Regions from separate parts of the Streptomyces sp. NPDC014891 genome, predicted to be linked through region 3. Evidence: riboswitches for the same ligand, from Rfam matches in the RefSeq annotation. Region 3 holds a riboswitch; each other region holds the start of a gene.
The links. A riboswitch is a leader RNA that binds a small molecule or an ion and turns the genes downstream of it on or off. The one in region 3 is predicted to bind cyclic di-AMP.
Positions count from the first base shown of each region.

Region 1: it holds a riboswitch for cyclic di-AMP, as region 3 does, so the genes downstream of both, ACF09E_RS31460 (transglycosylase family protein) here and ACF09E_RS10255 (peptidoglycan DD-metalloendopeptidase family protein) in region 3, are expected to answer to the same signal.
Region 2: it holds a riboswitch for cyclic di-AMP, as region 3 does, so the genes downstream of both, ACF09E_RS13870 (transglycosylase SLT domain-containing protein) here and ACF09E_RS10255 (peptidoglycan DD-metalloendopeptidase family protein) in region 3, are expected to answer to the same signal.

Region 1 covers NZ_JBIBWF010000013.1:188,026-197,732, forward strand. Annotated here, with positions in the region: gene ACF09E_RS31425 (YfhO family protein) at 1-951, opposite strand, end outside; gene ACF09E_RS31430 (glycosyltransferase family 2 protein) at 1,078-2,109, shown strand; gene ACF09E_RS31435 (SurA N-terminal domain-containing protein) at 2,190-2,834, shown strand; gene ACF09E_RS31440 (nucleoside triphosphate pyrophosphohydrolase) at 2,854-3,819, shown strand; gene ACF09E_RS31445 (globin domain-containing protein) at 3,853-5,052, opposite strand; gene ACF09E_RS31450 (cytochrome P450) at 5,194-6,507, shown strand; gene ACF09E_RS31455 (transglycosylase family protein) at 6,665-7,771, shown strand; cyclic di-AMP (ydaO/yuaA leader) riboswitch at 8,027-8,199, shown strand; gene ACF09E_RS31460 (transglycosylase family protein) at 8,203-8,925, shown strand; gene eno (phosphopyruvate hydratase) at 9,299-9,707, shown strand, end outside.
Region 2 covers NZ_JBIBWF010000004.1:424,212-433,918, forward strand. Annotated here, with positions in the region: gene ACF09E_RS13860 (phosphocholine-specific phospholipase C) at 1-667, shown strand, start outside; gene ACF09E_RS13865 (hypothetical protein) at 732-1,364, opposite strand; cyclic di-AMP (ydaO/yuaA leader) riboswitch at 1,707-1,890, shown strand; gene ACF09E_RS13870 (transglycosylase SLT domain-containing protein) at 1,896-2,774, shown strand; gene ACF09E_RS13875 (alpha/beta family hydrolase) at 2,768-4,057, opposite strand; gene ACF09E_RS13880 (hypothetical protein) at 4,174-4,770, opposite strand; gene ACF09E_RS13885 (alpha/beta fold hydrolase) at 5,035-5,799, opposite strand; gene ACF09E_RS13890 (SpoIIE family protein phosphatase) at 5,962-8,556, shown strand; gene ACF09E_RS13895 (type B 50S ribosomal protein L31) at 8,668-8,916, shown strand; gene ACF09E_RS13900 (peptidylprolyl isomerase) at 9,235-9,707, opposite strand, start outside.
Region 3 covers NZ_JBIBWF010000003.1:430,198-439,904, forward strand. Annotated here, with positions in the region: gene ACF09E_RS10240 (STM4012 family radical SAM protein) at 1-54, shown strand, start outside; gene ACF09E_RS10245 (STM4011 family radical SAM protein) at 135-1,013, shown strand; gene ACF09E_RS10250 (SGNH/GDSL hydrolase family protein) at 1,000-1,794, opposite strand; gene ACF09E_RS10255 (peptidoglycan DD-metalloendopeptidase family protein) at 1,959-2,915, opposite strand; cyclic di-AMP (ydaO/yuaA leader) riboswitch at 2,920-3,079, opposite strand; gene ACF09E_RS10260 (tyrosine-protein phosphatase) at 3,469-4,290, shown strand; gene ACF09E_RS10265 (DUF6126 family protein) at 4,298-4,453, opposite strand; gene ACF09E_RS10270 (helix-turn-helix domain-containing protein) at 4,486-5,145, opposite strand; gene ACF09E_RS10275 (aspartate aminotransferase family protein) at 5,218-6,603, opposite strand; gene hpnH (adenosyl-hopene transferase HpnH) at 6,610-7,632, opposite strand; gene ACF09E_RS10285 (1-hydroxy-2-methyl-2-butenyl 4-diphosphate reductase) at 7,640-8,299, opposite strand; gene shc (squalene--hopene cyclase) at 8,299-9,707, opposite strand, start outside.

The sequences.
Region 1 (9,707 bases), on a different contig from region 3:
GGGTGTGGTCGGGCCCGGGGCGGCCGCATCGGGTGTGGCCGGGCCGGGAGGGCTGAGGCCGGGTGTGGTCGGGCCCGGAGCGGCCGCATCGGAGGCGCCCGGGCCGGGAGGGCCCGCGTCTGCGGGGGCCGCACCCGGAGCGGCCGTGCCGCGTTCGGTCGTGCGCGCGGGAGCGGTCCCCGCGGGGGCGTGCTCCGTCGTGAGGCGGACGGTCAGGACCAGGGCCGCCCCGATCGTCGCCATGTACGCCGTGTAGAAGTTCGCCACCCAGCAGACCGCGACGACCAGCGGCCCCAGGACGGGCCGCACGCCCTCCCGTACCCACTCGCCGACCAGGCAGAGCAGAGGGAAGGCGATCAGGCCGTCCAGCCACATCGGGTTGTACGTGCCCTCCGCGAGCGACCAGCCGCAGAGCGCGTACGAGGCGCCCAGGGCCGAGGCCCACCACCAGCGGCCCGGGCCGGTCCGGCGCAGCAGGTGCGTCATGGCCGCCGCCGCGACCGCCGTCTTGAGGACGGTGATCGCGTACACCGCGTACTCGACGTCCCCGCGCGGGAGGAGGGCGACCAGCGGGGCGAAGGGGCTCGACAGGTAGGTGCCGTAGTCGGGGAGGAAGCTCGTGCCCCATCCCGCCTGCCAGTCGAGCAGCAGCCCGCCGTCCGCGCGGCCGTGCAGCAGGTCCCACAGGTGCGCGTGAAAGGGCACGAACTGGTTCGCGAGGTCGTTGACGGCCCGGTGACGGGGGCCGAAGGGGAAGACCCGGGCGACCGCGTCGCCGCCGCAGACGGCGAGCACGGTGATCAGCGCGGCGAGGAGCAGGGAGCGCGGCCCCCCGGGCGCGCGCCGGGGCGCGGGGACCGCGGAGGCGGGGGCCGCGTCGGCGGGCGGCACGGCGGCGGGCGGCGCGGGGGCGGCCGGCGCGGGGCCCCGCGGACGGGTGGCGTTCGGCATGACCCGTCGAATATGCCAGCGCCCGACCGGGCGGATCCGGTCCCCGCGACCCCGTTCACGCAATGGTCTTCTCGGCGCCATCCCCGCGGACCGGCCGGGACACCGGGCTCCGTTGTCGTGGTCGGCGTGCTGCTCTCGATCGTCGTCCCGTGCTTCAACGAGGAAGACGTCCTCGCCCGCTTCCATGACCATGTGACCCGTGAACTCGCCAGACTGGAAGGCGAGTTCGAGATCGTCTATGTGGACGACGGAAGCCGGGACGGGACGCTCCCGCTCCTCCAGGACCTGGCCGCGCGCGACCCGCGCCACGTCCGCTACGTCTCCTTCAGCCGGAACTTCGGCAAGGAGGCGGCGATGCTGGCCGGCCTCCGCAACGCCGCCGGGGACGCCGTCGTGATCATGGACGCCGACCTCCAGCACCCGCCCGAGCTGGTGCACCGCATGGTCGCGCTGCACGCCGAGGGGTACGACCAGGTCGTCGCCCGCCGCACCCGCGAGGGCGACCGCGTCACCCGCACCCTGACCGCCCGCCTCTACTACTGGGCGGTCAACCGCCTGGTCGACGTCGAACTCGTCGACGGCGTCGGGGACTTCCGGCTCCTGTCGCGCCGCACGGTCGACGCGGTCCTCGGTCTCGGCGAGTACAACCGGTTCTCCAAGGGCCTCTTCTCCTGGGTCGGCTTCCGGACGACGACGTTCTCGTACGAGAACGCCGTCCGCGAGGAGGGCCGCTCCAAGTGGACTCTGGGCAAGCTCCTCAACTACGGCCTCGACGGGCTCCTCTCCTTCAACAACAAGCCGCTCAGGGCCGCCGTGCACCTCGGCCTCCTGCTGGTCCTCGTCGCCGTCGGCTACGCGGTCTGGATCGTCGGGGACGCGCTCGCGCACGGCGTCGACACCCCCGGGTACGTCACCCTCCTCGTCGCCGTCACCGCCCTCGCCGGCGTGCAGATGGTCATGGTCGGGCTGATCGGCGAGTACGTCGGCCGCATCTACTACGAGGTGAAGCGCCGGCCGCACTACCTGGTCAAGGAGACCCACGAGGGAACGGGCGAAGGGGCGTACGAAGGGGCGCGCGCGGGGGCGGAGAAGGGGCCGGTACCGGCCGACACCCGGGGTGCCCGTGAGTCGTTGTGGGAAACAGTCGCACCGAAGTAGTGGCTCCGGCCCGGGCGACTCCCTAACATCGATCACCGCAAGGTCGTTCAACTGACGCACGACCAGCCCGGGAGGCTCCTTTGCACCGCCGCACTGCGCTCACCGTCTCCGCCGCTCTGCTCGCCGCGGCCCCGCTGCTCACCGCCTGCGGCAGCGACGCCCATCCAGGAGCGGCGGCCGTCGTCGGCGGGGAGCGGATCGACGTCTCCAGCCTGCAGGCCCAGGTGCAGGACGTGCGCACCGCCCAGGAGCGCTCCCCGCAGGCCGCCCAGCTCGTCCAGGCCACCGGGGACCTGCCCCGCCGCAAGCTCAACGTGATGATCTTCGACCGGGTCGTCGACAAGGTCGCCGCGGACAACGGCGTGGGCGTCACCCGCGCGGAGCTCCAGCAGACCAGGACGGCGTTCGTCCGCGAGAGCGGCGGCGAGGACCGGCTGAGGGACGTGCTGCTCCAGGAGCAGGGCGTGGCGCCCGGCCAGATCGACGACGTCGTCCGCCGCAACGTCCTCATGAACAAGATCGCCGCCAAGCTGGGCGTCAAGGACACCCCCGAGGGACAGCGGAAGCTGACGGAGGTCTTCTCCGCCGCCTCCAAGGACCTCGCCATCGACGTGAACCCGCGCTACGGCACCTGGGACGACGCCCAGGTCAGGCTCGGCGGCTCCACCGCGCCCTGGCTGCGGCAGATCAGCCAGGACCCGGGCGCCGTCCCGGCCGGTGCGTGAGGCGGAGTAAGTTCGTGGGGTGACAACTGAGAGCCCCGGCCGCATCGTCCTGCTCACCGCCAGCCACCGCGTGGCACCCGGACTGCTGTCCTGGCCCGCCTGGCAGGCGCTGCACGGCGCGGACCGGGTGCTCTGCCCCGACGAGCAGCACCCCCAGCTGCCGTACCTGCGGGAGGCCGGGGTCGCCGTCGAGCACCTGCGGCCCACCGCCGAGGAACTGGTCGCCGCCTGCGCCGGCGGCCGCACGGTCCTGCTGCTGCCCTCCGGCGAGGGCGACCGGCCGCTCACCGACGGCCTCGCCCGCCTCGCCGGCTCGGGCCGCCTCACGATGCCCGACCTGGAACTGCTGCCCGGCTCGTACGACCTGCCCGGCGCCCGCCTCCTGGACGTCGTGCAGATCATGGACCGCATCCGGCGCACGTGCCCCTGGTCCTCCCGGCAGACGCACAAGGAGCTCGTCAAGTACGGCATCGAGGAGGCGTACGAGCTCGTCGAGGCGATCGAGGACGACGACCGGGACGCGCTGCGCGAGGAGCTCGGGGACGTCCTGCTGCAGGTCGTCTTCCACGCGCGGATCGCCGAGGAGGACCCGGAGGAGCCCTTCTCCGTGGACGACGTCGCCGGGGACCTCGCCGAGAAGCTGATCCACCGGCACCCGCACGTCTTCGGGGACGCGGAGGCGCGGACGCCGGAGGACGTCCGGGCCCACTGGCTGCGCACCAAGGCGATCGAGAAGCAGCGCGAGTCCGTGACGGACGGCGTGCCGCTGGGCCAGCCGGGGCTGGCACTCGCCGCGAAGCTCGGCGGCCGGGTGCGCTCGGCGGGCCTCGACGTGGCCCTCCCGGCGGAGCCGGGCGTCGGCTACGACCTGCTGGCCCTCGCGGTCCGCGCGGAGGCGGAGGGCGTGGACCCGGAGGCGGCTCTGCGCGCCGCGGCCCGCGCCTACCGGGACGCGATCCGGGCGGCGGAGGGCGTGGAGGCCTGACGCGGCCGCGGCGGCCCGCGCCGGCGGCCGGCGCTACCGCTCGCGCGGGACCCGTGCCCCCGGGTTGTGCCAGAGCGGGGGCGGCGGGCCCAGGAGGCGTTCCGCCGCGGTGTGGGGGCGGGCGGTGAAGCGGCCCACCGGCTGCAGGGTGTCGTGGTGGATGCGGTACGGGTCGGTGCCCAGTTCCTCCAGCACCTCCGCGACCTCGGTCAGGAAGCCCGGCGGCCCGGCGAGGTAGACGTCGTGCGCGGGCCAGTGGACGCAGGCCCGCAGCGCTTGGACGAGCCGTTCCGTCGCCTGGTCCTTGCGGTGGCCGGGGGCCGAGGTGATGTAGGTGACGCTGAGACCGCTGAGACGTTTCTTCAGTCGCTCCGCGTCCTCCCGGCCGTACAGGTACTCCTTCGCGCGCGCCACCATGAACAGCCGCCCCTGCAGGTCGGGCTCGGCCTCCGCCGCCTCCGACAGCAGCGCCCTCACCGGCGCCCAGCCCGTGCCCGCGCATATATAGGTACGGAGTCCGCCCGGCTCCGTGCACGCGGTGAGGCCGCCGCCGGGCGCGCTCAGCCGCAGCCTCTCGCCCGGACGCGTCCCGGCGACGAGGGCCGTGCTCATCGCGCCACCCGGGATCCGGCTCACATGGAGTTCGACCGTGCCGTCGGGGCGGGGGGCGTCCGCGAGGGAGTAGGTGCGCCAGACGCGCGGGACGCGCGGCGAGCCGACGCTGACGTACTGCCCCGGGAGGAAGGGGAGCGGCTGCCGGGGCCACAGCGTGAGGACGGCCAGGTCCTCGCCGCGCCGCTCGTGCCGGACGACGTCCGCGTCCCACCAGGCGGGCTCGCCGGCCGCGGCCGCCTCCTCGGCCCCGGCCATCATGAGGTCGGCGACGTGTCCGTACGCCTCGGCCCAGGCCTTCTCGGCCTCCCGGGTCCAGGCGGGTCCCGCGGCGTGCGCGAAGGCGGCGAGGAGGCTCGTCCCGACGGCGGCGTAGAGCCCGGGGTCGGCGAGGAACCTGCGGTGGTCGCGGCCCAGCTGCCCCAGGTAGCCGGGGAGACCGGGGGACTCCAGGTGGGTCACCACATGGGTGAGCGCGGCGAAGAGGCGGTCCCGCTGGGGCTGCATGTCCTCGGGGAACAGCTCGCGCATGGCGGGGTTGTTCCAGAAGAGATGCGAGTAGAAGAAGGTGACGGCGTGTTCGGCCCGTCTCTCGACCACCGCGAACGTGCTCCGGAGCATCTGAGGATCCACCGACAAGAATCTAGGGCACCACCCCCTTCTTGATCGCGGGATCCGGCAGACCGCGCCCCCCGGACCGCCGGACCGCGCCTCCCCGGACCGCCGGACCGCCCCTCCCGGACCGCCCTGTACCGTCGGGGAGTGAGCACCACCCCCGGCACCCCGCCCGCCTCCTGCCCCGCGTCGGCCCCCGCGCCCGAGCTCTTCACCTGGGAGTTCGCGAGCGATCCGTACCCCGCGTACGCCTGGCTCCGCGAGCACGCGCCCGTGCACCGGACGACACTGCCCAGCGGGGTCGAGGCCTGGCTGGTGACGCGGTACGGGGACGCCCGGCAGGCCCTCGCCGACCAGCGGCTCTCCAAGAACCCCGCGCATCACGACGAGTCCCCGCACGCCAAGGGCAAGACGGGCATTCCGGGCGAGCGCAAGGCCGAGCTGATGACGCATCTGCTCAACATCGACCCGCCGGACCACACCCGTCTGCGCCGGCTGGTGTCGAAGGCCTTCACTCCCCGCCGGGTCGCCGAGTTCACCCCCCGCGTGCAGGAGTTGACCGACCGGCTCATCGACGGCTTCGTGGAGAAGGGCAGCGCGGACCTCATCCACGAGTTCGCCTTCCCGCTGCCCATCTACGCGATCTGCGACCTGCTCGGCGTGCCCGAGGAGGACCAGGACGACTTCCGCGACTGGGCCGGCATGATGATCCGGCACGGCGGCGGGCCACGCGGCGGGGTCGCGCGGTCGGTGAAGAAGATGCGCGGCTACCTCGCCGAGCTGATCCACCGCAAGCGGGAAGGCCTGCGGCACGAAGGGGCCGACGACCTCATCTCGGGACTCATCAAGGCCTCCGACCACGGCGAGCACCTCACCGAGAACGAGGCCGCCGCCATGGCCTTCATCCTGCTCTTCGCCGGTTTCGAGACGACCGTCAACCTCATCGGCAACGGCATGTACCAGCTCCTGCGCCACCCCGGGCAGCGCGAGCTGCTCCAGACGTCGGTCGCGGCGGGGGAGACCGGGCTGCTGGAGACCGGGATCGAGGAACTGCTGCGCTACGACGGTCCGGTGGAGATGGCCACCTGGCGGTACGCGACCGAGCCCCTGACCATCGGCGGGCAGGACATCCCGGCGGGCGACCCCGTCCTCGTCGTGCTCGCCGCCGCGGACCGGGACCCGGAGCGGTTCGACGGGCCGGACGTGCTCGACCTGGCGCGGCGCGACAACCAGCACCTCGGGTACGGGCACGGCATCCACTACTGCCTGGGCGCGCCGCTCGCCCGGCTGGAGGGACAGACCGCGCTCGCCACCCTGCTGACCCGGCTGCCGGACCTGCGACTTGCCGCGGATCCCGCGGAACTGCGCTGGCGCGGAGGGCTCATCATGCGCGGTTTGCGCACGCTTCCGGTCGAGTTCTCCCCTTCCGTGCGACTCACACAAAGTGAGAGTCCGTCATAAATGTGATCTTCACGTGATCGCGGGTGCATCGACTTGTGATGAGCGTTCGAATACGGCTACCTTCCCCGTCAGCTCGGTTCGTCAACGTGGTTGAGTAATTCGGCCAGGTGTGACAACTCGGGCGCGCCCACACAGTCGTCACGCGAAAGGCGCTTCTATGCGTTCCGGGAACGGACGTCACCGTCGCCCCCGTCAGGCCCCCGCCATCGTCGTCGCCGCGGGCGTGACCGGCTCCGCCATGGCGCTGCCGCTGCTCGCCACCGGGTCCGCCTCCGCCGCCGACGCGGCCACCTGGGACCGGGTCGCCGAATGCGAGTCCGGCGGCCAGTGGAGCGCCAACTTCGGCAACGGCATGTACGGCGGGCTCCAGTTCACCCAGGACAGCTGGGAGCGCCACGGCGGCCTGTCGTACGCGCCCAGCCCGGACCTCGCCAGTCGCGCCCAGCAGATCGCGGTGGCCGAGAAGGCCCTCGCCAAGGGTTCGAACGAGTGGGCCACCTGCGCGCCGATCGCCGGCCTGAAGAACGACGGCGCGTCCCCGGGTGTGGACCCCGGCCCCACGAGCGTCCCCAAGGCCCCCACCGGACCGGTCCCCGAGTCCAACTGGAACGCCGGCCTGCCCGGGACCTCCGGAGAGGCCGCCGAGGCCGACAAGGGGGCCGAGGAGGCCGACAAGTCCGAGGCCGAGCAGAAGGCCCCCGGGACGGCGTCGCCCGACGCGTCCGCCACGCCTGTCTCGCCGACCGCACCCGTCTCGCCGACCGCGCCGACGAGCCCGCCCGCGTCGACCGACCCGAGCGACCCGGCCGCGCCCACCGCACCCGGCACGCCCGACGCGTCCGTGACGCCCGGCGAGCCCGGCTCCACCGAGCCCGGTGCGCCGACGGACGACCCGTCGTCGGCGACCCCCGGCACCGGCAAGCACCGGGGTGACGCCGCACCGGAGGAAACCGACAACCCGGACAGTTCTGCCGAATCAGGTAGACATGCGTCCCCGGACAACAAGCTGGACGAAAAGCCGCTGAAGACGTCGCCCGCTGACGCCTCGAAGGAAACGGACGCAACGGACAGTCAGGGCAAGTCGGACTCCTACCTCGTGCAGCCGGGTGACAACCTCTCCGACATTGCACAGGAGAACGAACTCCCCGGAGGCTGGACCGCCCTCTACGACGCCAACCGGCGGACCGTGGGCCTCGATCCGGACCTCATCCTCCCTGGTCAGGCGCTTGACCTGACGAACGGTTCGACCGCGTCGGCGGAGTAGTTCGGGGGCGTATGTCCGGTTCTGGGCAAGTGAGACATGGGTCTCTTCACCCCAACTGGCGTGTCACGCCCGCAAACTTTGCTCCCGTCACCTCTCACCTGCACAAACACGACCCACCGGAAGGCAAGCAGGGGCGATTTCTCCCCTATGAGGGTCTTTGAACTTCCGGTGGGTCTGTGTCTACGGTCGTCACCGCTCGCCACCGCGGGCCCCGTCGACCGAAACGCCGAATCCTGCCGTCGGCCGACGGGCATCGTCGCGCAAGCGCCGAAGGCAGGAGTGGGGGACCCAAGGTAAGTGCCGGTCCCGGCCGTTGAGACAGACGGCCGAAGACCGGCTTGGGGTGAAGCCGCGTGCTAGGACACGCGGCCGGGCACCTTCCGGCCCGAACCCGACAGCTCACCTCACAGGCGTCGGTGAGGAGAATCCCCATGCTGTTTTCCGCCAAGGGCAAACACCGCCGTCCCTCCAAGGCCACCCAGGTCGCCGCGCTCGTCGGCGTCACCGGTGTCGCCGTGGCCGCCCCGCTGATGACCGCGGGCACCGCCTCGGCCGCCACGGCCTCGGAGTGGGACCGCGTCGCCGCCTGCGAGTCCGGCGGCAACTGGTCCATCAACACCGGCAACGGCTACTACGGCGGTCTGCAGTTCTCGGCCTCCACCTGGGCCGCGTACGGCGGCACCGCCTACGCCTCGACCGCCGACCAGGCGTCGAAGTCGCAGCAGATCGCCGTCGCCGAGAAGGTCCTCGCGGGCCAGGGCAAGGGCGCCTGGCCGTCCTGCGGCGTGGGCCTCTCGGGTGCCTCCTACGAGGGCGGCGCCGCCGAGAGCGCGCCGCAGCAGAGCACCCAGCAGCCGCAGCAGGAGCGGAAGGCCGAGCAGCCGACCACCCGCAGCGAGAAGCGCCAGGCCCCGAAGAAGGCCGCGCAGCAGGCCGCTCCGCAGGCCGACGCGAAGAAGACCGTCACCACCCCGACCGGCAAGAAGGTCAAGAAGGGCGACGGCGAGTACAAGGTCGCCACCGGCGACACCCTCAGCAAGATCGCCCAGGCGCACGGCGTCAAGGGCGGCTGGGCCGAGCTGTTCAAGCTCAACAAGGACGTCGTCGAGGACGCCGACCTCATCTACCCGGGCCAGCAGCTCCACCTGAAGTGAGCCCGGCGGTCCGCGTGAGTCCGGCGGCTCACGCGGCCCCTCCGACCCTCCCGCGGTGACCACCCCGGCCCGGCGCGCCCATCCCCCGTGCGCGCCGGGCCGGGGTTCCCCCGTTTCGGGCCCGCGCCCGGAGAAGGCCAGAGAAGACCGGAGTAGAGGGGAGGGCCGGCGCGACGACCGGCCCGCCGCGGCGGTTACCCGCCGGTAGATCTGGGGCCCTTCGTCCCGACATGCATGCCCTTGGGTCCTTTTTCGTCCCAGGGGGCGGGCGCCCGGCTGGCCGGAGCCCGCGAGCCGGTTAGGCTCTTGTCGCAAGGCCAAGCGACCCTGCACCGACCTTGCGTCACATCCAGCGTCACATCCCAAAAAGGAGATGCTCGTGCCGTCCATCGACGTCGTCGTAGCCCGGGAAATCCTGGACTCCCGAGGCAACCCCACGGTCGAGGTCGAGGTCGGCCTCGACGACGGCAGCACCGGCCGTGCTGCTGTCCCGTCCGGTGCCTCCACCGGTGCGTTCGAGGCCATCGAGCTTCGCGACGGTGACCCGAACCGCTACCTCGGCAAGGGTGTCGAGAAGGCCGTCCTCGCCGTCATCGAGCAGATCGGCCCGGAGCTCGTCGGCTACGACGCCACCGAGCAGCGCCTGATCGACCAGGCCATGTTCGACCTGGACGCCACCGAGAACAAGGGCTCCCTCGGCGCCAACGCCATCCTCGGCGTCTCCCTCGCCGTCGCGCACGCCGCCTCCGAGGCCTCGGACCTCCCCCTTTTCCGCTACCTCG
Region 2 (9,707 bases), on a different contig from region 3:
GCCGAACCCCGCCCCGCAGAACAACGCCCAGCCGGCCCAGGAGCCGGGCGTCCGGCCGGCCCGCGCACTGCCGTACCAGGTGAACGGCAACCTCGACCGGTTCGAGTTCGGGGCCGCCGGCAAGATCCTGGCCTGGTTCTCGATGACGAACCAGGGCGCCGAGGCCAAGCGGGCGGCACACTTCTCCATCCATCCCCACCAGCACCGCGACACGGCCGCCTGGCAGTACACCGTCGACGCGGGCGGAACGGCGACCGACTACTTCCACATCGGCCTGGGGTCGGGTTCCGGCAAGTACGACATCTCGATGATGGGCCCCAACCGCTTCCTGCGCCGGTTCGTCGGGGACGCCTCCAAGGCCGGCAAGGCGGTCGAGGTGGCCGCCCGGTTCGCGACCGAGGCGGGCACCGGGCGGACGGCCCTGTGGTTCCGGATGACCAACGCCTCGGCCGGGCCGGTGACGTTCACGATCCGCTCGAACGCCTACCGCACCGACGGCCCCTGGACCTACACCGTCCCCGCGGGATCCTCGCGCGAGGACCACTTCAACGCCGTCGCCTACAACGACGGCTGGTACGACTTCACGATCCTGGCCGACATCGACGGAACCTGGTCGCGCCGGTACACCGGCCACATCGAGACCGGGGCCCCGAGCGTCACCGGCTGAGCACGCCGCGCGGCGGAGGGGCGGCGCCCCTCCGCCGTGCGCGGCCCTCCACGCGGACGTCCTCTCAGCGGCCGGCCTCCGCGGCACGGCGGATCGTGGCGTCGAGCAGGTCCACGGCGTCGGCCGCCGTACGGCCCGGGGCCCGGTTCCACGGCCCGATCAGGTCGTGCCAGCCCCGGGCGCGGAGCTCCGTCATGATCCAGGCGGCGGCCTCGTTCATCGTCGTCGCGCTGCCGTGGCCGAGACGGTGCGCGGCGAGGAGCGCACCGCAGACGCAGCGGGCCCCGCGGGCGTCGCGCAGCTTGTACGGGGCGTTCTGCCAGCCCCACTCGGTCAGTACCAGGCGCGCGTAGCCGAGGTGAACCGAGGGGCGCAGCTCGGGCCGGCCGACGCGACGCCAGACGTGCAGCCGGTCGGGCAGGACGGCAGCGAGCCGGCCGGGCAGCCGGCGCTCGGCGGGAGGGGGCGGCGGCAGGGCGTCGAGCGCGTCGGCGACGAGCCGGTCCACCGGAACGGAGAGGAGGGCGCGCCACTCCTCCGCGGCGGGCGCGGACGGCGTCCGGTCGGTCCAGTCGGCGACGACGCGCTGCCAGGTGGCGCTGTCGAAGAGGGCGGCGGCCTCGCGGTCGAGGGCGTCCGGGTCGAGGCCTTCGGGGGCGAGGCCTTCGGGGATCAGCAGGGGGGCGGCGGGTGACATCCGGGCGGCTCCTCGGTCGGGGTCTCTTCACCTTTCACGAAGAATGTCGGTTTCGCGATGTATGCCCTTGAGTGCCCCTGAGACCGACCCCGCCTTTCCAGCCCGTTGCGCCATCAATGGAATTAACCAGAACATTCGGACATAGAGCACCTGGTGACGCGACTCACTCCGCCGGGAACGCGCCGGTGATCGACATTCCCGCAGGCCTTACCGGGCAAGAAAGTTCGCTCCGCCGACGTCAGGGGCGATCATGAGTTCCGGTAATTCAGTGATCCTTTCGCCGACTTCCGGACTCAGATCCTCTTGTTCTCCGTCGCACAGGTGGCCTACGGTCACCTCCATTCGAGCGGATCGCCGAATCCTGCCACTGCTCGAAATACCTCCCTTTCACCCGACGGCAGGAGCGGGGGACCCACGAATACGCCGGCCGGGATTCCGGAACGGCTCGGGGTGAAGCCGCGTGCGCGCGGCCGGACATCTCCAGTCCGAACCCGACAGCTCACCCCGAAGGCGCCGGAGAGGAATCCCGTCATGCCTGCTCACGGTAAGCACCGCCGTCCCCGCCGCCCCGTCTCCCGTGGACTCGCGCTGGTCGGCACAGGTGGCGCCGCCCTCGCGCTCCCGCTGATCGCCCCGGCCGTGGCCGGCGCCGCGCCCGCCTCCGGAGCCCCGGACATCGCGCCGAAGGCCATCACCGCCCCCGCCGCCCCGGCCGCCGCCAAGGCCGCGCCGAAGGCGCCCACCGCCAGGGCCGCAGCGCGCACCTACACGGTCGTCAGCGGCGACTCGCTTTCCCTCATCGCGCAGAAGAAGGGAATTCAGGGCGGCTGGAAGGACCTTTACCAGGCCAACAAGAGCGCCGTGGGTGACAATCCGTCACTCATTCACCCCGGCCTTGAACTGACGCTTCATCGGAATTCCGCCAAGGCCGCCCCGGAGGAGGCGAAGAAGACCGCTTCGGCCGAACGGGCGAGCCGCTCCGAGCGCCGCAGCGCCGCTCCGGCCGCCGCCGGCACCGGCGCCTCGGCCGCCGCCCCCGCCGCCGCGTCCGCCCCGGTCCAGGCGGCGCCCGTCGCCGCCACCCAGTACGCGGACAACCTCGACGGCTGGATCCGCGAGTCGCTGGACATCATGGCCCAGCGCGGGATCCCCGGCTCCTACGAGGGGATCCACCGCAACATCATGCGGGAGTCCTCCGGCAACCCCCAGGCCATCAACCTCTGGGACTCCAACGCCGTGGCCGGCACCCCCTCCAAGGGCCTGCTCCAGGTGATCGAGCCGACCTTCCTCGCCTACCACGTGCCCGGCACCTCGACGGACCTGTTCGACCCGGTCGCCAACATCACCGCCGCCTGCAACTACGCGGCCGACCGCTACGGCTCCATCGACAACGTCAACGGCGCCTACTGATCACGGAAGTGCCCGGTGAACCAGGAGGTGGCGAGCTCCGCCACCTCCTCCAGGGCCCCGGGCTCCTCGAAGAGGTGTGTGGCGCCCTCCACGACCTCCAGCCGGCTCTCGCAGCGGAGCAGCGACTCCGCCCGCCGGTTGAGGTCGAGGACCAGCGCGTCCCGCCCTCCGACCACGAGGAGCGTCGGGGCCTTCACCCGCGCCAGGTGGTCGGCCGCGAGGTCCGGCCGGCCACCGCGTGACACGACGGCGGCCACCGGTGAGCCGGGGTCGCCCGCCGCCCAGAGCGCGGCCGCCGCTCCCGTACTGGCCCCGAAGGAGCCCAGCGGAAGGCCCGCGCTCTCCGGTCGCCCCGCGAGCCACTCCGTGGCCCGGGCCAGCCTCCCGGCGAGCAGCGGGGTGTCGAAGACGTGCGCCCGGTCCCCCGCCTCCGCCTCGGTGAGGAGATCGAACAGCAGGGTGCCGAGGCCCGCCCGGTTGAGAGCTGCCGCCACCGCCCGATTCCGGGGGCTGCGCCGGCTGCTCCCGCTCCCGTGGGCGAACAGGACGACACCCAAGGCGTCCTCGGGCACCGCGAGCCGCCCCGCCAGCGTGACGCGGTCGTCCACGGGGATCCGTACGTCCCCGTCCCGGACGACCGGCCCGTGCGCGGCCCGGATCCGGTCCAGACAGGCCACGACCTCCGCGTCCGGGGTCTGACTGAAGTCCCCGTAGAACTGTCCGATCGCCGAGAACGCCTCGGGTGCGTGCACGCTCACCGTCTCGTCGGCCTCGCCACCAAGTCTCGCCTTCCACCCGCGGGGCGCCACCGGCACCGCCAGGACGATCCGTCCCGCGCCCCGGGCCCGCACCACCCGGCAGGCCGCGAGGGCCGTGGCGCCCGTGGCGAGACCGTCGTCCACGATCAGGACGGTCCGGCCCTCCAGCGGAACGGAGGGTCTGCTGCCCCGGTAGCGGTCGGCCCGCTGGTCGAGCTCCTCGTGCTCGCGCCGCTCGACCGCCGCGAGATCCCGCGCCCCCACCCCGGCCTCGGCCAGCACCCGCTCGTTCACCACACGCACGCCGCCTTCGCCGAGCGCGCCCATCGCCAGCTCGGGCTGTCGGGGCACACCCAGCTTCCGGACGAGGCAGACGTCCAGCGGGGCGTCCAGGGCGTCGGCCACCTCCGCCGCCACCGGAACCCCGCCGCGCGGCAGACCGAGCACCACGAGGTCATGTCCTCTGAGGTGGTCGAGGCGGGCGGCCAGCTGCCGACCGGCATCGGTTCGATCACTGAAGAGCATGGGCCCGCGTCCTTCCGCCCGCACGGCTCCGGGCGGGGAGAGGAGCGCCCCGCTCGGCCCCCGCCCGTCCCTCCAGGGTAAGGCGCGCCTTCCCCCGCGGTCGGGTGAGCGGCCGGTCAGCGGGACTGGAGGGCGTCGAGCGCGACGGCCTGGGCTATCGCCAGGCGCCGATCGAGCTCGGGGTCCGCTATGTCCAGAACGTACCGGTCACGGAGCCCGAAGACCTTGTCGACCGACATCACCGCACGGCCCGACTCGGTGAAGTCGAAGTGGTACGGCACGACGAAGGGCAGCAGGTCGGTGAAGGGGAGCAGCTCCCAGGCGCGCCGCAGCAGTGCGATGCCCCCGCTGCGCTCCTGCCCCGTGGTCTCCCCCTCGGCTCCCTCGCGGCTGAGGTGCCAGGTGCTGCGCAGCAGGGAGGCACCGAAGTTCTTGCGGAAGCCGCCCAGCCGGGTGCCGGACGCGCCGTGCACGTCGTAGGTCGCACCCAGGTCGATCACCTGGCGGGCCTTGAAGGTGAAGAGGACCTGGCGCTGGGACTCGTCGGTGTAGAAGGTGACCTGCTCCTTGAACGCCATCCTCTTCTGGTGGGCGAAGGCGACGAGCTCCCCCTCGGCCCCGTCCGCTCCTGCGGTGTGCACGAGGTAGCGGTTGGCCATGGGCGTCACCTTCTGCCGGACGAGGAAACGGTGCTGCGTCTGCGCGAGGCCCATCGGACGTGCTCCTGCCGATCGTGGGCGGGCCGTCGGAGGGCCGCCCCATGAGGTCGTGAGCACGATGATCCGCCCCGTGGGCGTCCCGCCGCTGTCCTCGAAAGTCGTCGTCCCGCGAGACGTTCGGATGAGAGGCGGAGGAGAGGCGGAGCGGACGCCCCGGGCGTGCCCTGCCTCCCCCTGAAGCTCCTCCCGAACGTGACCCTCACCCTGAACCTGACCCTGAGGCTTCAGCCCGCCCAAGCCCCGACCCGCCCCGCCCCGTCAGGCCGCGAGAAAGGCCTCGATGGCCTCCGCCAGGGCCTGCGGGGTCTCCTCGGGCGCGTAGTGACCGGCGTCCTTGATGACCTCCAGGCGCGCGTTGGGGTACCAGCGCAGCCAGGTCGCCTCCATCGCCGCGGCCCCGAGCGCCGGGTCGTGGGCGCCGACGACGAGCAGGACCGGAGCCGGGTTGTCGCGCACGCGCTCATGGAAGTCGGTGCGCGACCAGGAGTCCAGGTAGGCACGGAAGGCGGTCGCGGAGGAGCGTCGGAGGGAGCGCTCGACCAGGGCGCTCAGCCAGGCGTCGTCGTACCGGCCGCCGGTGGTGGTGTCGATGATCGCGCGCCGGTTGCCGGCCTCCTCGGCGGCGCCGGCGAAGAGGTCCCAGGTGTCGTCGTCCATGGGGAAGCCGGCCGCCGAGACGGGCGAGATCCCGATGATCGAACGGACGCGTTCGGGCGCCTCCAGGAGCATCAGCTGCGCCGCCTTGCCGCCCATCGAGTGGCCCACGACGGAGAAGGAGTCCCAGCCGAGGTCGTCCGCGACCGCGAGCGCGTCCGCCGCGACCTCCTCCATCGTGTAGGCCCCCGCGTGGTCGACGGCTTCGCCGTAGCCGCGGCAGTCGACGAAGGCGTAGGTGCCGGCGGCGTCGTCCAGATGGGCCCGCAGCGGGGCGAAGCTGGTGCGGTCGCCGAACCAGTTGTGCAGCACGAGGGCCCTCCGCGGTCCCGCGCCCTGCACCTCGTACGGAAGAACCCGGTCGGTCATTCTGTCCCCTGGTCGTGAAGTGGGTGCCGTGCGCCCGCGGCGCCGGTCGACGACCGAGTGTGACGGTCCGGACGCAGGGGGTCAACACCCCGTGCCGCCCCGGCGGCCGTGCGGGGCGGGCCCGGGATGCGGCGCCTTTCCGGTGGGGCGCATCCTGGCTGTGTGACCTTGCACGGCACGTCCGGCCGCCCCGGCCCGGCCGGCAGCACCGGGCGTCCGTCCGGGAGGGGAACTGCCGACGGGCCGCCCTCCGGCGCGCTGACCTGGACGCTCGCGGAGGCCGCGCTGCGGGCCGTCGACGAGGTCGGAGGGTATGCGGGCGGGGTGTATCTGCGGTCCGGGACCCCGGGGCTGCTGCGGATGGCGACCCTGGTGGGACTGCCGGGTCCGCTGTTCCGCCCGTGGTTCCGGATGCACACGAACCGACCGTTCCCGGTCGCCGAGGTCCACCGCTCGGGGCAGTCCGTGCACCTGCACGACGTCGAGGAGGCGATGCGGCGGTTTCCCCAGCTGGTCGCCAGCCTGCCGTTCCCGTTCGCCTCGCTGTACGCGCCTGTCGTCGCCGGCCGTGAGCGGTTCGGCGTCCTGGTGGTGCTGCGGGCGCCGACGCCCGGGGCTCCGGTGGAGGCGCGCGACCGGAACCGGATGACCAGGGGCGGGCTGCACCTGGGCGAGGCCCTGGCCGACCTGGCCCGGCAGGGGACGGCTCTGGAGTGGCCGGGCGATCCGGTGTGCGTGCAGCTCTCGACCTCGGGCGCGCCGCCGGTCCGCTTCGGAGCCTTCGAGTGGGACCTCGACAGCGGGATGGTGACCCTGGACGACGGCCTCCTGGCGATCCTCGGCGCGGAGGTGCCCTCGCCCTGCCCGATCGACGTCCTCACGGCGCTCCTGGAGCCCGAGGACGGCTACGCCCTGTGGGCGGCGGCCCGGCAGGCCACGGGGCCCGACGGTCGCCCGGTGGTCCGCCGGATCCGGCTGAAGGGCCCGGACGGGGGCCTCCACCTCCTGGAGGTATCCACGCGGGCGCGGCACACGGCACCGCATCCCACGACGCCCGCGACCCCTCGCATGGACGGGTCGGGGGCGCCGCGGCTGGGAGTCGGCGGTGTCCCCACCGGTCTGCGGCTCACCTGCACCCTCGTCGACCTCGGGACCGGTCTGATCGGTTCCGACGCCACCGACCGGCTGCCGCGGGCGATCCTGGCGATCGACCGCCTCGGGCGCGTCACGTACGTCAACGAGCTGACGGAGCGGCTGCTCGGCCGCCCGCGCGCGGCTCTGGCGGGCCGGCCGCTGTGGGAGGCCCTGCCCTGGTTCGCTCAGCCGTTCCACGAGGAGCAGCTGCGGGCCGCGATGGTCTCCGGTGAGCCGGTGCGCTTCCTGGCCCGTCCGGAGCGGAGCCAGTGGCTCTCGGTCTCGCTCCATCCCGGGCGGGACGGCGTGACCATGGTGCTGCTGCCCGAGAACGACCCGGTCCGGCCGAAGCAGGTGGCGAAGGGCGGCACCGGGCCGACGACCGACACCCTGTCCCTGCCCGACGACCAGGTCTCGGCGCTCTACCGTCCGGTGGCCCTGGCGATCGCCCTCTCCGAGGCGGTGACGGCCCGTCAGGTGTCGGCGGTGGTGACGGAGGAGCTCCTGCCGGCGTTCGGCGGACGCCAGCTGGCCATCTACCTGCTGAGCGACCGCCGGCTGTACCTGGCCTGGGAGACGGGCTTCCCGCCCGGCTTCCTCGAACCCTTCGACGGCGTGGCGCTGGACGCGCACGTGCCCGGCGTGGAGACGCTCACCACGGGCCGGCCGCTGTTCTTCGAGTCGATGGAGCAGCTGGGCCTCAGGTATCCGGGGCTGCCGCTGGACGCGCACTCGGGGGCGCGCGCGTTCCTCCCCCTGATCGCCTCCGGTCGGCCGGTCGGCTCGTGCATCCTCGGGTTCGACCGGCCGCGCGGCTTCAGCTCGGAGGAGCGGACCGTGCTCACGGCCCTCGCGGGCCTGATCGCGCAGGCGCTGGAGCGGGCCCAGCGCTACGACACGGAGTCGGCGGTGGCCCGGGGACTCCAGGACGCGCTGCTCCCCCACCGGCTGCCGGTCTGGGAGGGGGTGGAGACGGTCGGACGCTATCTGCCGGGCACGCAGGGCATGGACGTCGGCGGCGACTGGTACGACGTCATCGAGACGGGGCGGGACCGGCTGGCGCTCGTGATCGGCGACGTCCAGGGGCACGGGGTGGCGGCCGCCGCCACGATGGGTCAGCTGCGGAGCGCCGTACGGGCCTTCGCGCTGGCGGGCCACCGGCCGCAGGACGTCATGAGGGGCACCAACCGGCTGCTCATCGACCTGGATCCCGGGCAGTTCGCCAGCTGTTGCTACGTGCTCCTCGATCCGGGGTCGGGGGAGCTGCGGGCGGTGCGGGCGGGGCATCCGCCGCCCTTGCTGCTGCACCCCGACGGGACGGCGCAGCGGGTGGAGCTGGCGGGCGGGATGGTGCTGGGGATCGACGGCCGTGCCTCGTACCCGGTGACCCGGTTGCGGCTGGAGCCCGGTGCGGTGCTCGCGCTGTTCACGGACGGGCTCGTGGAGAAGCCGGGCCAGGACATCGACGACGGGATCGCGCGGCTGGGCGGTGCGCTCGCCGCGGCCCATGCGCTGCCGCTCTCGGAGGCCGCCGACCGGGTCATCCGGGACGCGCGCCAGGCGACCTCGCGCCCGGACGACATCGCGCTGCTGCTGGCGGCGCGGCGGCCGGAGCACGGCTGAGGGTCACCCGGTCGGGCCTGCGGCGCTGGTCGTGCGCCGGGTGCGCGGGGAGGCTGGAAGTGCCGTGCCGATCAGGCCGGACGAGCCAGGGCGTGAGCCCGAGGAGGACACGTGCAGCAGGAGAAGCAGCCCGAGTACGGCCCGGTGGTCTTCCGCGACCGCGCGGCCGGGTACGCCTTTCTGACCCGGTCGACCGCGACCAGCGAGCGGACCATCGAGTGGGACGACGGCCGGACGTACCCGGTGATCGACGTGGAGATCTCCTCCGAGAGCCACCCGTTCTTCACGGGCAAGGCGCGGACCGTGGACACCGAGGGCAGGATCGCGAAGTTCGAGCGGCGTTTCGGCGAGGGGGGCTGAGCGCGGTCGGGCCGTCTCGTCCGTCCGCTGCCGCGGAGCGGCGGGCGTCCGGCCGCCGGTACGGGACTCCCTGACCGTGTCCGCGGAAGGGGCGTGCGGCCGCGGTCGTCGCGGCGGTTCGTGCGCCGGCCGTAGCGGTCGGCGGACCCGCGGGCCGGTCGCTGGGGACCGGGCCGGAAAGGCGCACCCGGTTGCGCGGGCGGCGGCCGGGAGCCCTCGGCGGGGGCGGGGGCGCACGTCGCGGACGGCGTCCCCCCGCCCCGGCCGGGTGGGTCGAGCGAGGGCGCTCGGCGCCCTCCGCTCAGCTCGGGAAGGCGATCAGGCCTTCACGATGCCGGACTCGGAGACCTTGACGGACGCCGAGGTGCGGCCGGAGGCGGAGCCGAGGCCCTCGATCTTCTTGACCAGGTCCTGGCCCTCGACGACCTCGCCGAAGACGACGTGCTTGCCGTCGAGCCAGTCGGTGACGATCGTGGTGATGAAGAACTGCGAGCCGTTGGTGTTCTTGCCCGCGTTCGCCATCGAGAGCAGGTACGGGCGGTCGTGCTTGAGGTCGAAGTTCTCGTCGGCGAACTTCTCGCCGTAGATGCTCTTGCCGCCGGTGCCGTTGCCGTTGGTGAAGTCGCCGCCCTGCAGCATGAACTGCGGGATGACGCGGTGGAACGGGGAGCCGGCGTAGCCGAAGCCGTGCTGGCCGGTGGCCAGCTCGCGGAAGTTCTGCGCGGTCTTCGGGACGACCTCGTCGAACAGCTGGAAGACGATCCGGCCGGCGGGCTGGTCGTTGATGGTGA
Region 3 (9,707 bases):
GAGCTGTTCTCCCCCTCGGTGCGGGCCGCGATGGCCGCGTACGAGCCGAAGTAGGGGTGGCCGTGGACCTGACACCGCCGGTGTTCCGGCAGCCGTCCCCCGGCCCCGGGGCGCCGCTCCCCTCGGACGGGGGGATGGACCTGACGCTGCTCTACCGCGGGCCGCTGTCCTCCTGCGACTTCGACTGTCCGTACTGCCCCTTCGCCAAGCGCCGGGACAGCCGGGAGCAGCTGCGCGCGGACCGGGCGGCGCTCGAACGGTTCACCGGGTGGGCGGCCGGGCAGACCGGGGACCGGCTGCGCGTCCTCTTCACCCCGTGGGGCGAGGGCCTGGTGCGCTCCTGGTACCGGCGGGCGCTCGTCGAGCTGTCCCGGCTGCCGCACGTGGAGCGGGTGGCGATCCAGACGAACCTGAGCTGCCGGACGGACTGGCTGGCGGAGGCGGACCCGGAGGGCGTGGCGCTCTGGTGCACGTACCACCCGGGGCAGACGCCGTACGAGCGGTTCCTCGCCAAGTGCGGGGAACTGGCCGGGCGGGGCATCCGCTTCAGCGTCGGCGTGGTCGGGCTCCCCGAGCACGCGGAGGACGCCCGGCGGCTGCGGGCCGCGCTTCCGGCGCACGTGTACCTCTGGGTGAACGCCGCGGAGGGGCGTACGTACGCGGACGCGGAGGCCGCGGAGTGGACGCGGATCGATCCGCTCTTCCCGTACAGCAGGCAGCCGCACCGCTCGGCGGGGCTCCCGTGCCGGACGGGCGAGTCGGTCGTCTCGGTGGACGGCGAGGGGACCGTGCGGCGCTGCCATTTCGTCAAGGCCGAGCTGGGGAACCTGTACGACGGCTCGTACCGCGCCGCCCTGCGCCCCCGCGCCTGCCCCCTCGCCGTCTGCGACTGCCACATCGGGTACGTCCATCTGGAGACGCTGCCGCTGTACGACGTCTTCGCGGGCGGGGTCCTGGAGCGGATCCCCGCCGTCGTGCCGCCGCCGCGGGCCCCCTGGGCTACAGGGGCATGAGGTCGGGTCGCTTCGCCTCGACGTGGTCGCCGGAGCTCTCGCCGCGCAGTCGGCGTCCGATCCAGGGCACGAGGTACTCCCTGGCCCAGAGGATGTCGTCGCGGCGCACTTCGAGCGGCCCGCGCGGGGGGACCGGCGGCCAGATCTGGTCCGGGTCGGCGGGCACGGGCAGGCCGAGGACCTGGGCGGCGCGCAGGGCGACCCGGGTGTGGCCGTCGGGCGAGAGGTGCAGCCGGTCGGCGTCCCAGGCGCGCCGGTCCTGGACCGACCTCAGGGACCAGAGGTCGAGGACGGGGCAGCCGTAGCGGTCGGCGATGGCACGGACGTGCCCGTTGTACGTGGCGATCTTGCCGCGCAGGTGCTTGAGGAGCGTGACGCCGCGGGTGTCGAAGCCGGTGGTCACCATGACGGTGCCGACGGCGGAGGTGAGTCCGGCGACGGCGCGCTCGAAGCGCTCGGCGACCTCGTCGGGGTCGGTGCCGGGGCGGATGATGTCGTTGCCTCCGGCGCAGAAGGTCACCAGGTCGGGGGCGAGTTCCTTCGCCCGGGGGACCTGTTCCGCCACGATCTGGTCGAGGAGGCGCCCGCGTACCGCCAGGTTGGCGTAGCGGAAGGCGTCGTGCTCCGGCAGCTGGTCGGCGAGCAGCACCGCGAAGCGGTCCGCCCAGCCGACGTACGTCCCGCGGGGCCCGGGGTCGCCGACGCCCTCGGTGAAGCTGTCACCGATCGCCGCGTACGACCCGAATGCGTGCTGGTCTCTTGATCTCGAATCGTCTGCCACGGGAGCACATCCTTCCCTTTCGGATGTGACCTACGCGACCGTAAGGAGGGGTTGACGCCGGGTGACATATGCCACCGATAAAGAATTCGCCAAGCCGGAATAGACGGAGTAAGCGGCCGGAGGCCCGGCACGTGCGTGCCGGGCCTCCGTGGGACGACGGTGCGTCAGATGTTCACGCCGTGCTGGCGCAGGGTGGAGATCGGGTCGATGTCCGAGCCGTACTCCGGCCCGGTGCGCATCTCGAAGTGCAGGTGCGGGCCGGTGACGTTGCCGGTCGCGCCGGAGAGGCCGATCTGGTCTCCGCCGTTCACGGTCTGGCCGGCGGAGACGGTGATGGAGGAGAGGTGCGCGTACTGGGAGAAGGTGCCGTCGGCGTGCTGGATGACGACCTGGTTGCCGTACGCGCCGCCGTCGCCGGCGGAGTAGACGGTGCCGGGGCCGACGGCCATGACCGTGGTGCCGGTGGAGGCCATGAAGTCGACACCGGTGTGGTAGCCGGAGGACCACATGGAGCCGGAGGCGCGGTACGGGGTGGACATGCCGCCACTGACCGGGGCGACCCAGCCGGAGGAGGAGGTCGAGGACTTCGGCGCGGCCGAGGTCTCCGCGGCGGGGGCGCTGGCGGCCGGGGCGGCGGAGCGCTCGCCGCCGCGGGAGGCGCGCGGGGTGTCGCCGTTCTTCGAAGAGCTCTCGGCGGCCTTGGGCGCGGCGCTCTTGGGGGCGGTGGCCTTGGCGGTGCTCTTGCCGCCGAGGGTGAGCTTCATGCCGGGCAGGATGAGCGAGGGGTTCTCGCCGACGACCTGGCGGTTGTCCTTGTACAGCTGCTGCCAGCCGCCCGCGAGGTCGTGGTCGGCGGCGATCTTCGACAGGTAGTCGCCCCGGACGACGGCGTACGTCTTCGGCGCGGCCTTGCCGGTCTTGGCGGCGGCGGGGGCCTTCGTCTGCGCGGCGGCGGTGACGGCCTGGCCGGGAGCGGCGGCGGGGGCGGCCTGCTCGGCGGCGTGGGCGCCGGTGGCACCGAGGAGCGGGAGGGCGACGACGGCGCCTCCGGTACCGGCGGCGGCGATTCCGCGGGTGAGGCGGTTGGACTTGATGCGGCGGTGCTTACCCTTCGCGGGCATGGCGAATTCCTCTCCGGCGCCTGCGAGGTGAGCTGTCGGGTTCGGACTGGAGATGCCCGGCCGCGCTCTCGCGCGGCTTCACCCCGAGCCGTCCTGCGTCGCGGGACCGGCGTACTTCCTGGGTCCCCCGCTCCTGCCACGCATGGGATGGGTGGAATTCCGGACGGTGGCAGGATTCGGCGGTCCGACCGGATTGACGGTGACGCTAGACGAGCGGGGTCGGCGCGAACAAGCCGATGATTTCTCCCGGCTTTCCGGTTCCCGTAATCGACCGGGAATTCCGGTCACCCTCCGTGGATGACGGACCCTCGATTTCCTTTTCGAGCACGGTGATTGCTCCGGGCGGTCGGCCACGATCCGTCACTTCTATGACCCTGCTCACGCGCTGGAACCCATCTCGCCTGTAAACAGGGCGCGTTATACACAAGGGCTCAATTCGGACAGTTCACCCATTCCCGTCCAGGGGGGTGCGTCATACCGGTCCCACCTGGATGATTGCCCCTGGAACCGATCTCGCTTCGGACATCCGAACGTCGACCCATCAGGAGCATCCGTGACGCAGCAGCTGCCGCAGGTCCCGCCCGTCGAGGCGAACGAGCCCGAGCTGGCCGAGGTCCGCAACTTCCGGGACGTGGGCGGCCTGCCGACGACGGACGGGCGTGCCGTGCACCCCGGCCGTCTCTTCCGCAGCGGCCACCTCGCCCACGCCACCGAGGAGGACGTCGTCTTCCTGGACTCGCTGGGGCTGCACACGGTCTTCGACTTCCGGAACCTCGCCGACCGGAAGGTCGAGGGTCCCGACGTCGAGCTGCCGGGCGTGCGGAACGTGAACATCCCCCTCAACGACCCGGCCGAGGGCAAGGAGTTCTGGAAGCTGGTCCGCGAGGGCGACATCGCCCAGCTGCACGCCATCCTCGGCGACGGCAAGGCGGCGGCCCGTATGTCCGACTCATACCGGAAGATGGTGGTCGAGCGGACCGCGGAGCACAGCCGGATCCTGCACGCGCTGGCCGAGGACAGCCTGCCCGCCCTGATGCACTGCGCGGCCGGCAAGGATCGTGCCGGGCTCTCCATCGCGATCACCCTGCTGGCGGTCGGGGTCGAGCGGGAGGCGATCGAGGCCGACTACGTGAAGTCGAACGACCCGCACCGCCGCTACAGGGTGCGCCGCAGCTCCACCGCCCCGGACGCGATGTCGCCCGCGGTGATGGAGCTGCTGAGCCCGCTGTTCGACGCGCGGATCGAGTACCTGCGCGGCGCCTTCGAGACGATCGAGGAGACCTGGGGCTCGGTGGACGCCTACCTCGCCGAGGGCCTGAAGCTGTCCCCCGAGACCCGCGAGCTGCTGCGCCTGCGGCTCCTCACCGAGGCGTGACCGGGACCTACTGGTTCTGCCCGCCCATCACGAACAGCAGATAGAGGAAGCCGGCGAAGAGGTGCCCGGCGATCAGATAGGCGAAGAGGCGCAGGACGAGCCCCTTGGGGAACCGGCCCTCGCCGCGCTCTTCACCGGTGACAGGTCGTGACTTCTCGGACATCTCGGTCCTTTTCTCTCGGAGGAGGTACGGGATCAGCGCCGGTGCGGGGTTCCGTCGCCGAGACACAGCTCGGCGACGGGACTCTGCAGGAGGGTGTGGACGAAGAGCAGCTCGGCCCCGCCGGGGGTGGCCGCCCCGATCCGGTGCGGGGTCAGCGAGTCGAAGTGCGCGCTGTCCCCGGGATCGAGGACGTGGACGGCCTCGCCGAGCGCGAGCCGCACCCGGCCGTCCAGGACGTGGATCCACTCCTCACCGGGGTGGACGCGCACGATGTCGCCCCGGGTGGCGTACGGCACGTGCACCCGCAGGCACTGCAGGGCGCGCCCGGCGCCGCCCGCCTGCCGGTAGATCCAGCCGTCGGCCTCGACGGGCTCGGAGCGTCCGGCGCGGACGACGGGGTCGCGCCCGGGGGGCGTCTCGCCGAGGAGCTCGGAGACCGTCGTACCGTAGATGCGGGCGAGGGCGAGCAGCATCGGGAGCGAGGGCTGCCGGTTCCCCGTCTCCAGCCGCGAGAGGTGGGCGGGCGAGAGTCCGGCCCGCTGGGCGGCGGCCTCCAGGGTGAGGCCCCGGCGACGGCGCAGGGCCCGCAGCTGCGGGGCGACGTCCGGCAGGACGTCGGGGCCGGCGGTGCCCGGCGCGCCGGGGGCCGGGACGGCGGGGTCCGGGGAGGGCTCCCCGGGGACGTGGTCCATGGGTCCATTCCGCCAGGATCGTGCCTCTGAGGCAAGTTTCTTGCCTCAGAGGCAAAAGCCCGGAGCGCGCTCTCAGCGCTGTGCGACCGCCTGCTTGACCAGGGTCCTCCCGAAGTCCCACATCAGACCGCCGCCGCCGTGGGCCTCGTCCATCACCGCGGTGAACGCCGTGACGAACCGGTCCACGTCCGCCTCGTCGACGACCAGCGGCGGGATCAGCTTGATCACCTCCAGGTGGTCGCCGGAGACCTGGGTGAGGATCCGGTGGCGCTGGAGCAGCGGGACGACGACCATCTGGGCGAAGAGCCCCTTACGGGCCGCCTGGAGCATGGTCCAGCGCCCGCGCAGCCCCAGCGAGGACGGCCGGCCGAACTCGATGCCGATCATCAGCCCGCGGCCGCGGATCTCGTGGAGCAGCTCGTACCGGGGCACGAGCTCCTTCAGGCGTCCGGAGAGCAGGTCCCCGATCCGGCGGGCGTGCGCGACCGTCCCCTCGGTCTCCATGACCGAGAGGACCGCGAGCCCGGCCGCCATCGCCTGCGCGTTGGACCCGAAGCTCGCCGAGTGGACGAGGACCCGGTCCATGGACGAGTAGACCTTCTTGAAGATCCAGTCCTTGCCGAGGGTGGCGCCGACCGGCACGTAGCCGCCGGAGAGCGCCTTGGCGACGCAGACCAGGTCGGGTTCGACGCCCTCCTCGTGCTGGTAGGCGTAGAAGTCGCCGGTCCTGCCCAGGCCCGTCTGCACCTCGTCGGCGATGAGGAGAGCCCCGTGCCGGTGCAGCAGCTCCTGGGCGGCGTACAGGAAGCCCGGTGGGGACTCGTGGACGCCCTTGCCCTGGATGGGCTCGACGACGAAGGCCGCCACGTCCCCCCGGCGCAGCTCCCGCTCCAGGGCGTCGAGGTCGCCGAGGCCGATCGCGGTGTCCGGCAGCAGCGGGGCGAAGCCGTCCCGGAAGCCGTTCTCCCCGTTGACGGAGAGGGAGCCGGTGGTGAGCCCGTGGAAGGCGTGGGCGCAGTAGAGGATCCTGGGCCGCCCGGTGGCGTACCGGGCGAACTTCAGGGCGGTCTCCACGGCCTCCGTGCCGCTGTTGCCGAAGAAGACGCGGTCGAGGTGCGGGCTGTGGGCGAGCAGCCGCTCGGCGAGGAGGCCGGGCAGCGGCTGGCAGTCGAAGCGGGTGAGGTCGGCGAGCTGGGCGTCCAGCACGTCGTGGAGGGCCTTGCGGACGACGGGGTGGTGCCGCCCGAGGCCCATCACGCCGAAGCCGGCGAGCATGTCGAGGTGGTCGACCCCGTCGGCGTCCCAGAAGTGGGCACCCTCGGCCCGCTCGTACACCTTGTCGAAGCCGATGGTGTGGAGCATGCGCGGCAGCTGGTGGTTGAGGTAGCGGGCGTGCAGCTCGTAGCGCTCGCCGCCGCGCTCGGCGAGCAGCTCCCGCAGGTCGAACTCACCCGTCACGGTCGCTCACCCGTTGTTCCCGGAGACCGTCTCCCTGACCGCGCGCAGGGACTCCTTCAGGGAACCCATGGTGGCGAGGACGGCGGTGGGCTCGTAGCCGCAGTGCGCCATGCAGTTGGCGCAGCGCGGGTCCTTGCCCCGGCCGTACTTGTCCCAGTCGGTGTCCTCGACGAGTTCGCGGTACGTGGGGACGTAGCCGTCGCTCATCAGGTAGCAGGGCCGCTGCCAGCCGAAGAGCGAGTAGTTGGGAATGGCCCAGGCGGTGCACGGGAAATCCGCCTTTCCTTCCAGGAAGTCCAGGAAGAGCGGCGAGTGGTTGAGGCGCCAGCGTCGCCTGTTGCCGCCGGCGAAGGCCTTCTTGAACAGTTCCCGGGTCTGCTCGACGCCGAGGAAGTGCTCCTGGTCGGGGGCCTTCTCGTAGGCGTAGGCGGGCGAGATCATCATCTCGTCGACCTGGAGGTCGTCGTTGAGGAAATTGAGCACCTCGATGATGGTCTGCGGGGTGTCGGTGTTGAAGAAGGTCGAATTGGTGGTGACGCGGAATCCGCGCCGCTTGGCCTCCTTGATGGCGGCCACCGCCTCGTCGAACACTCCCTCCTTGGCGACGGATTCATCGTGTCGCTCGCGCAGGCCGTCGATGTGCACGGCGAAGGCGAAGTACGGCGACGGGGTGAAGTTCTCCAGCTTCTTGCGCAGCAGCATCGCGTTGGTGCAGAGGAAGACGTACTTCCGCTTGGCCACCAACTGGCGCACGATCTCGTGGATCTGGGGGTGCATCAGGGGCTCGCCGCCCGCGATGGACACCATGGGGGCGCCGGACTCGAGGACGGCGCCGACCGCCTGGGCGACCGGCATGCGCTGCTTGAGGACACCCGCCGGGTGCTGGATCTTCCCGCAGCCCTCGCACTTGAGGTTGCAGGCGAAGAGCGGCTCCAGCTCGACGATCAGCGGGAACTTGTCACGCTTGCGGAGCTTCTGTTCGAAGAGGTAGGTCCCGACCCGGATGGACTGACGGAGCGGCATGGCCATAACTCGCTCACCTCCTGGGGAGCAGCAAAGAACGGTGCCATTCGAAGAAAGCGGGAAGGACGGCACGGAGGACACGGAAGGCCGATATTCCCCCGCGTACCGTGCCGATCCGGACCAGTTCATGTTCTGGAGCGTCCACGACCACCCGGACGGCCGCAACCGGACGGACGTCCGGCCCGGTCCCGCCGCGGGCGGTCCCCAGGGTCGCCGCGGACTCCATGTCGACGGCGATCGCGCCGGTGGCCCGCAGCGCGGCCCGCTCGGGACCGCGCACCACGTGGTCGGAACCGGTCAGCGGCCCGGTGTGCACGGCCCGCCCCGGTACGGCCCTGACCAGGGCTTTCACCAGGAGCTCGGTCCCGGTGCAGGAGATCGTGCCGGCGGGCCCGCGGGCCTCGTCGGCGACGACCAGGTCCCCGGGGTGCATCCCGGGGGCGAGGCCGGCGCAGAAGCCGGAGGCGATCACGGCGGCGTCCTGCCATCCGTGGTCGCCGAGGGCCCGGGAGACGGCCCGCCGGGCCCGGTCGGGCCCCATGCCGGTGCGGAGCACGGTGACGGGCCCGGGGGCGCCGGTCCGGTCCCCGGTGCGCAGGGCGAGCTGCTCGATGCCGAGGGCGCAGGCGATCAGCAGGGGCGGTGGGGCGCCGGGGCCCGGCTCGCGGCCCATCAGCGGGCCCTGGCGGGCGAGGGCTCGCCGTGCACGTAGCGGCCGAGCGCCGTGAGCGGGAAGACCAGCCGGTAGAGGTGGTAGTTGATCGAGAAGTCCCAGGGGAAGCCGGTGCCGGTGAAGTACGGCTCGTCCCAGGTGCCGTCCTCGCGCTGGGTGCCGGCCAGCCAGGCGACGCCCCGCCGGACGGGTTCGGAGTCCCGCTCGCCGGCCGCGAGGAGGGCGATCAGCGCCCAGGCGGTCTGGGAGGCCGTGGAGGCGCCCCGGCCGATCCAGGCCTCGTCGTGGTACGAGCGGAGGTCCTCGCCCCAGCCGCCGTCCTCGTTCTGGACGGAACCGAGCCAGTGGACCGCCCGGCGGATCGCCGGGTGGGAGGCGGGCAGCCCGGCCGCGGTGAGGGCGGGCAGGACCGATCCCGTGCCGTACACGTGGTTGACGCCCCAGCGGCCGAACCAGGCTCCGTTCGGCTCCTGGGCGGCGAGCAGCCAGTCGATGCCCCCGCGGGTGCGCGGGTCGTCGGCCAGTCCCTCGAAGGCGAGCATCTCCACCACGTGGGCGGTGACGTCGGCGGAGGGCGGGTCGATGACCTCGCCGAAGTCGCAGAAGGGGAGCTTGTTGGGGAGGGCGCTGGTGTTGTCGGCGTCGAAGGCGCCCCAGGCGCCGCCCTTGGACTGCATGCCGAGCGTCCACCGCGTGCCGCGGGCCACGGCCGCCTCCAGCCGGGCGGGGTCGGGGTGCCGGACGCGGCGGAAGGCGAGCAGGACCTCCGCGGTGTCGTCGATGTCCGGGTAGTTGTCGTTGTGGAACTCGAACGCCCAGCCGCCGCCCGGGGGCAGCCCGGGCCGCCGGACGGCCCAGTCCCCGGTCCGGGTGATCTCCTCGTCGAGCATCCAGTCGACCGCCTTCACCAGGGCCGGGTGGTCGGGGGCGAGCCCCGCGTCGGCGAGCGCGATGGTGGCGAGGCAGGTGTCCCAGACCGGCGACTGGCAGGCCTCGACCATCCGCGAGCCGTCCTCGTGCCAGACGGCGAAGCGGTCGAGGGATTCGAGCCCGGCCCGCATGACGGGGTGCCGGAGGTCGTAGCCGAGGAGGTGGAGGGCGATGATCGAGTAGACGGCCGGGGGCTGGATGCCGCCCCAGCAGCCGTCGTTCTCCTGCCGCTCGATGATCCAGCGCGCGGCCTGGTTCATCGCGGTCCTGCGCAGGGCGCGGGGTGCCACCCGGTGGTAGAGGTGCAGCGCCTTGTCGAGGCGCTGGAAGAGGCCGTCCCAGCCGGTGGCCGGGGCGAGCGGCCGCGGCGGGGCGGGGCGGGCCGGATCGGTGTGGAGCTCGTCGAGCGGGAAGGGCGCGGGTCTGACCGGACGCTTCGCCGAGACCACGGTGAGCGGCACGATGGTCTGCCGGGCCC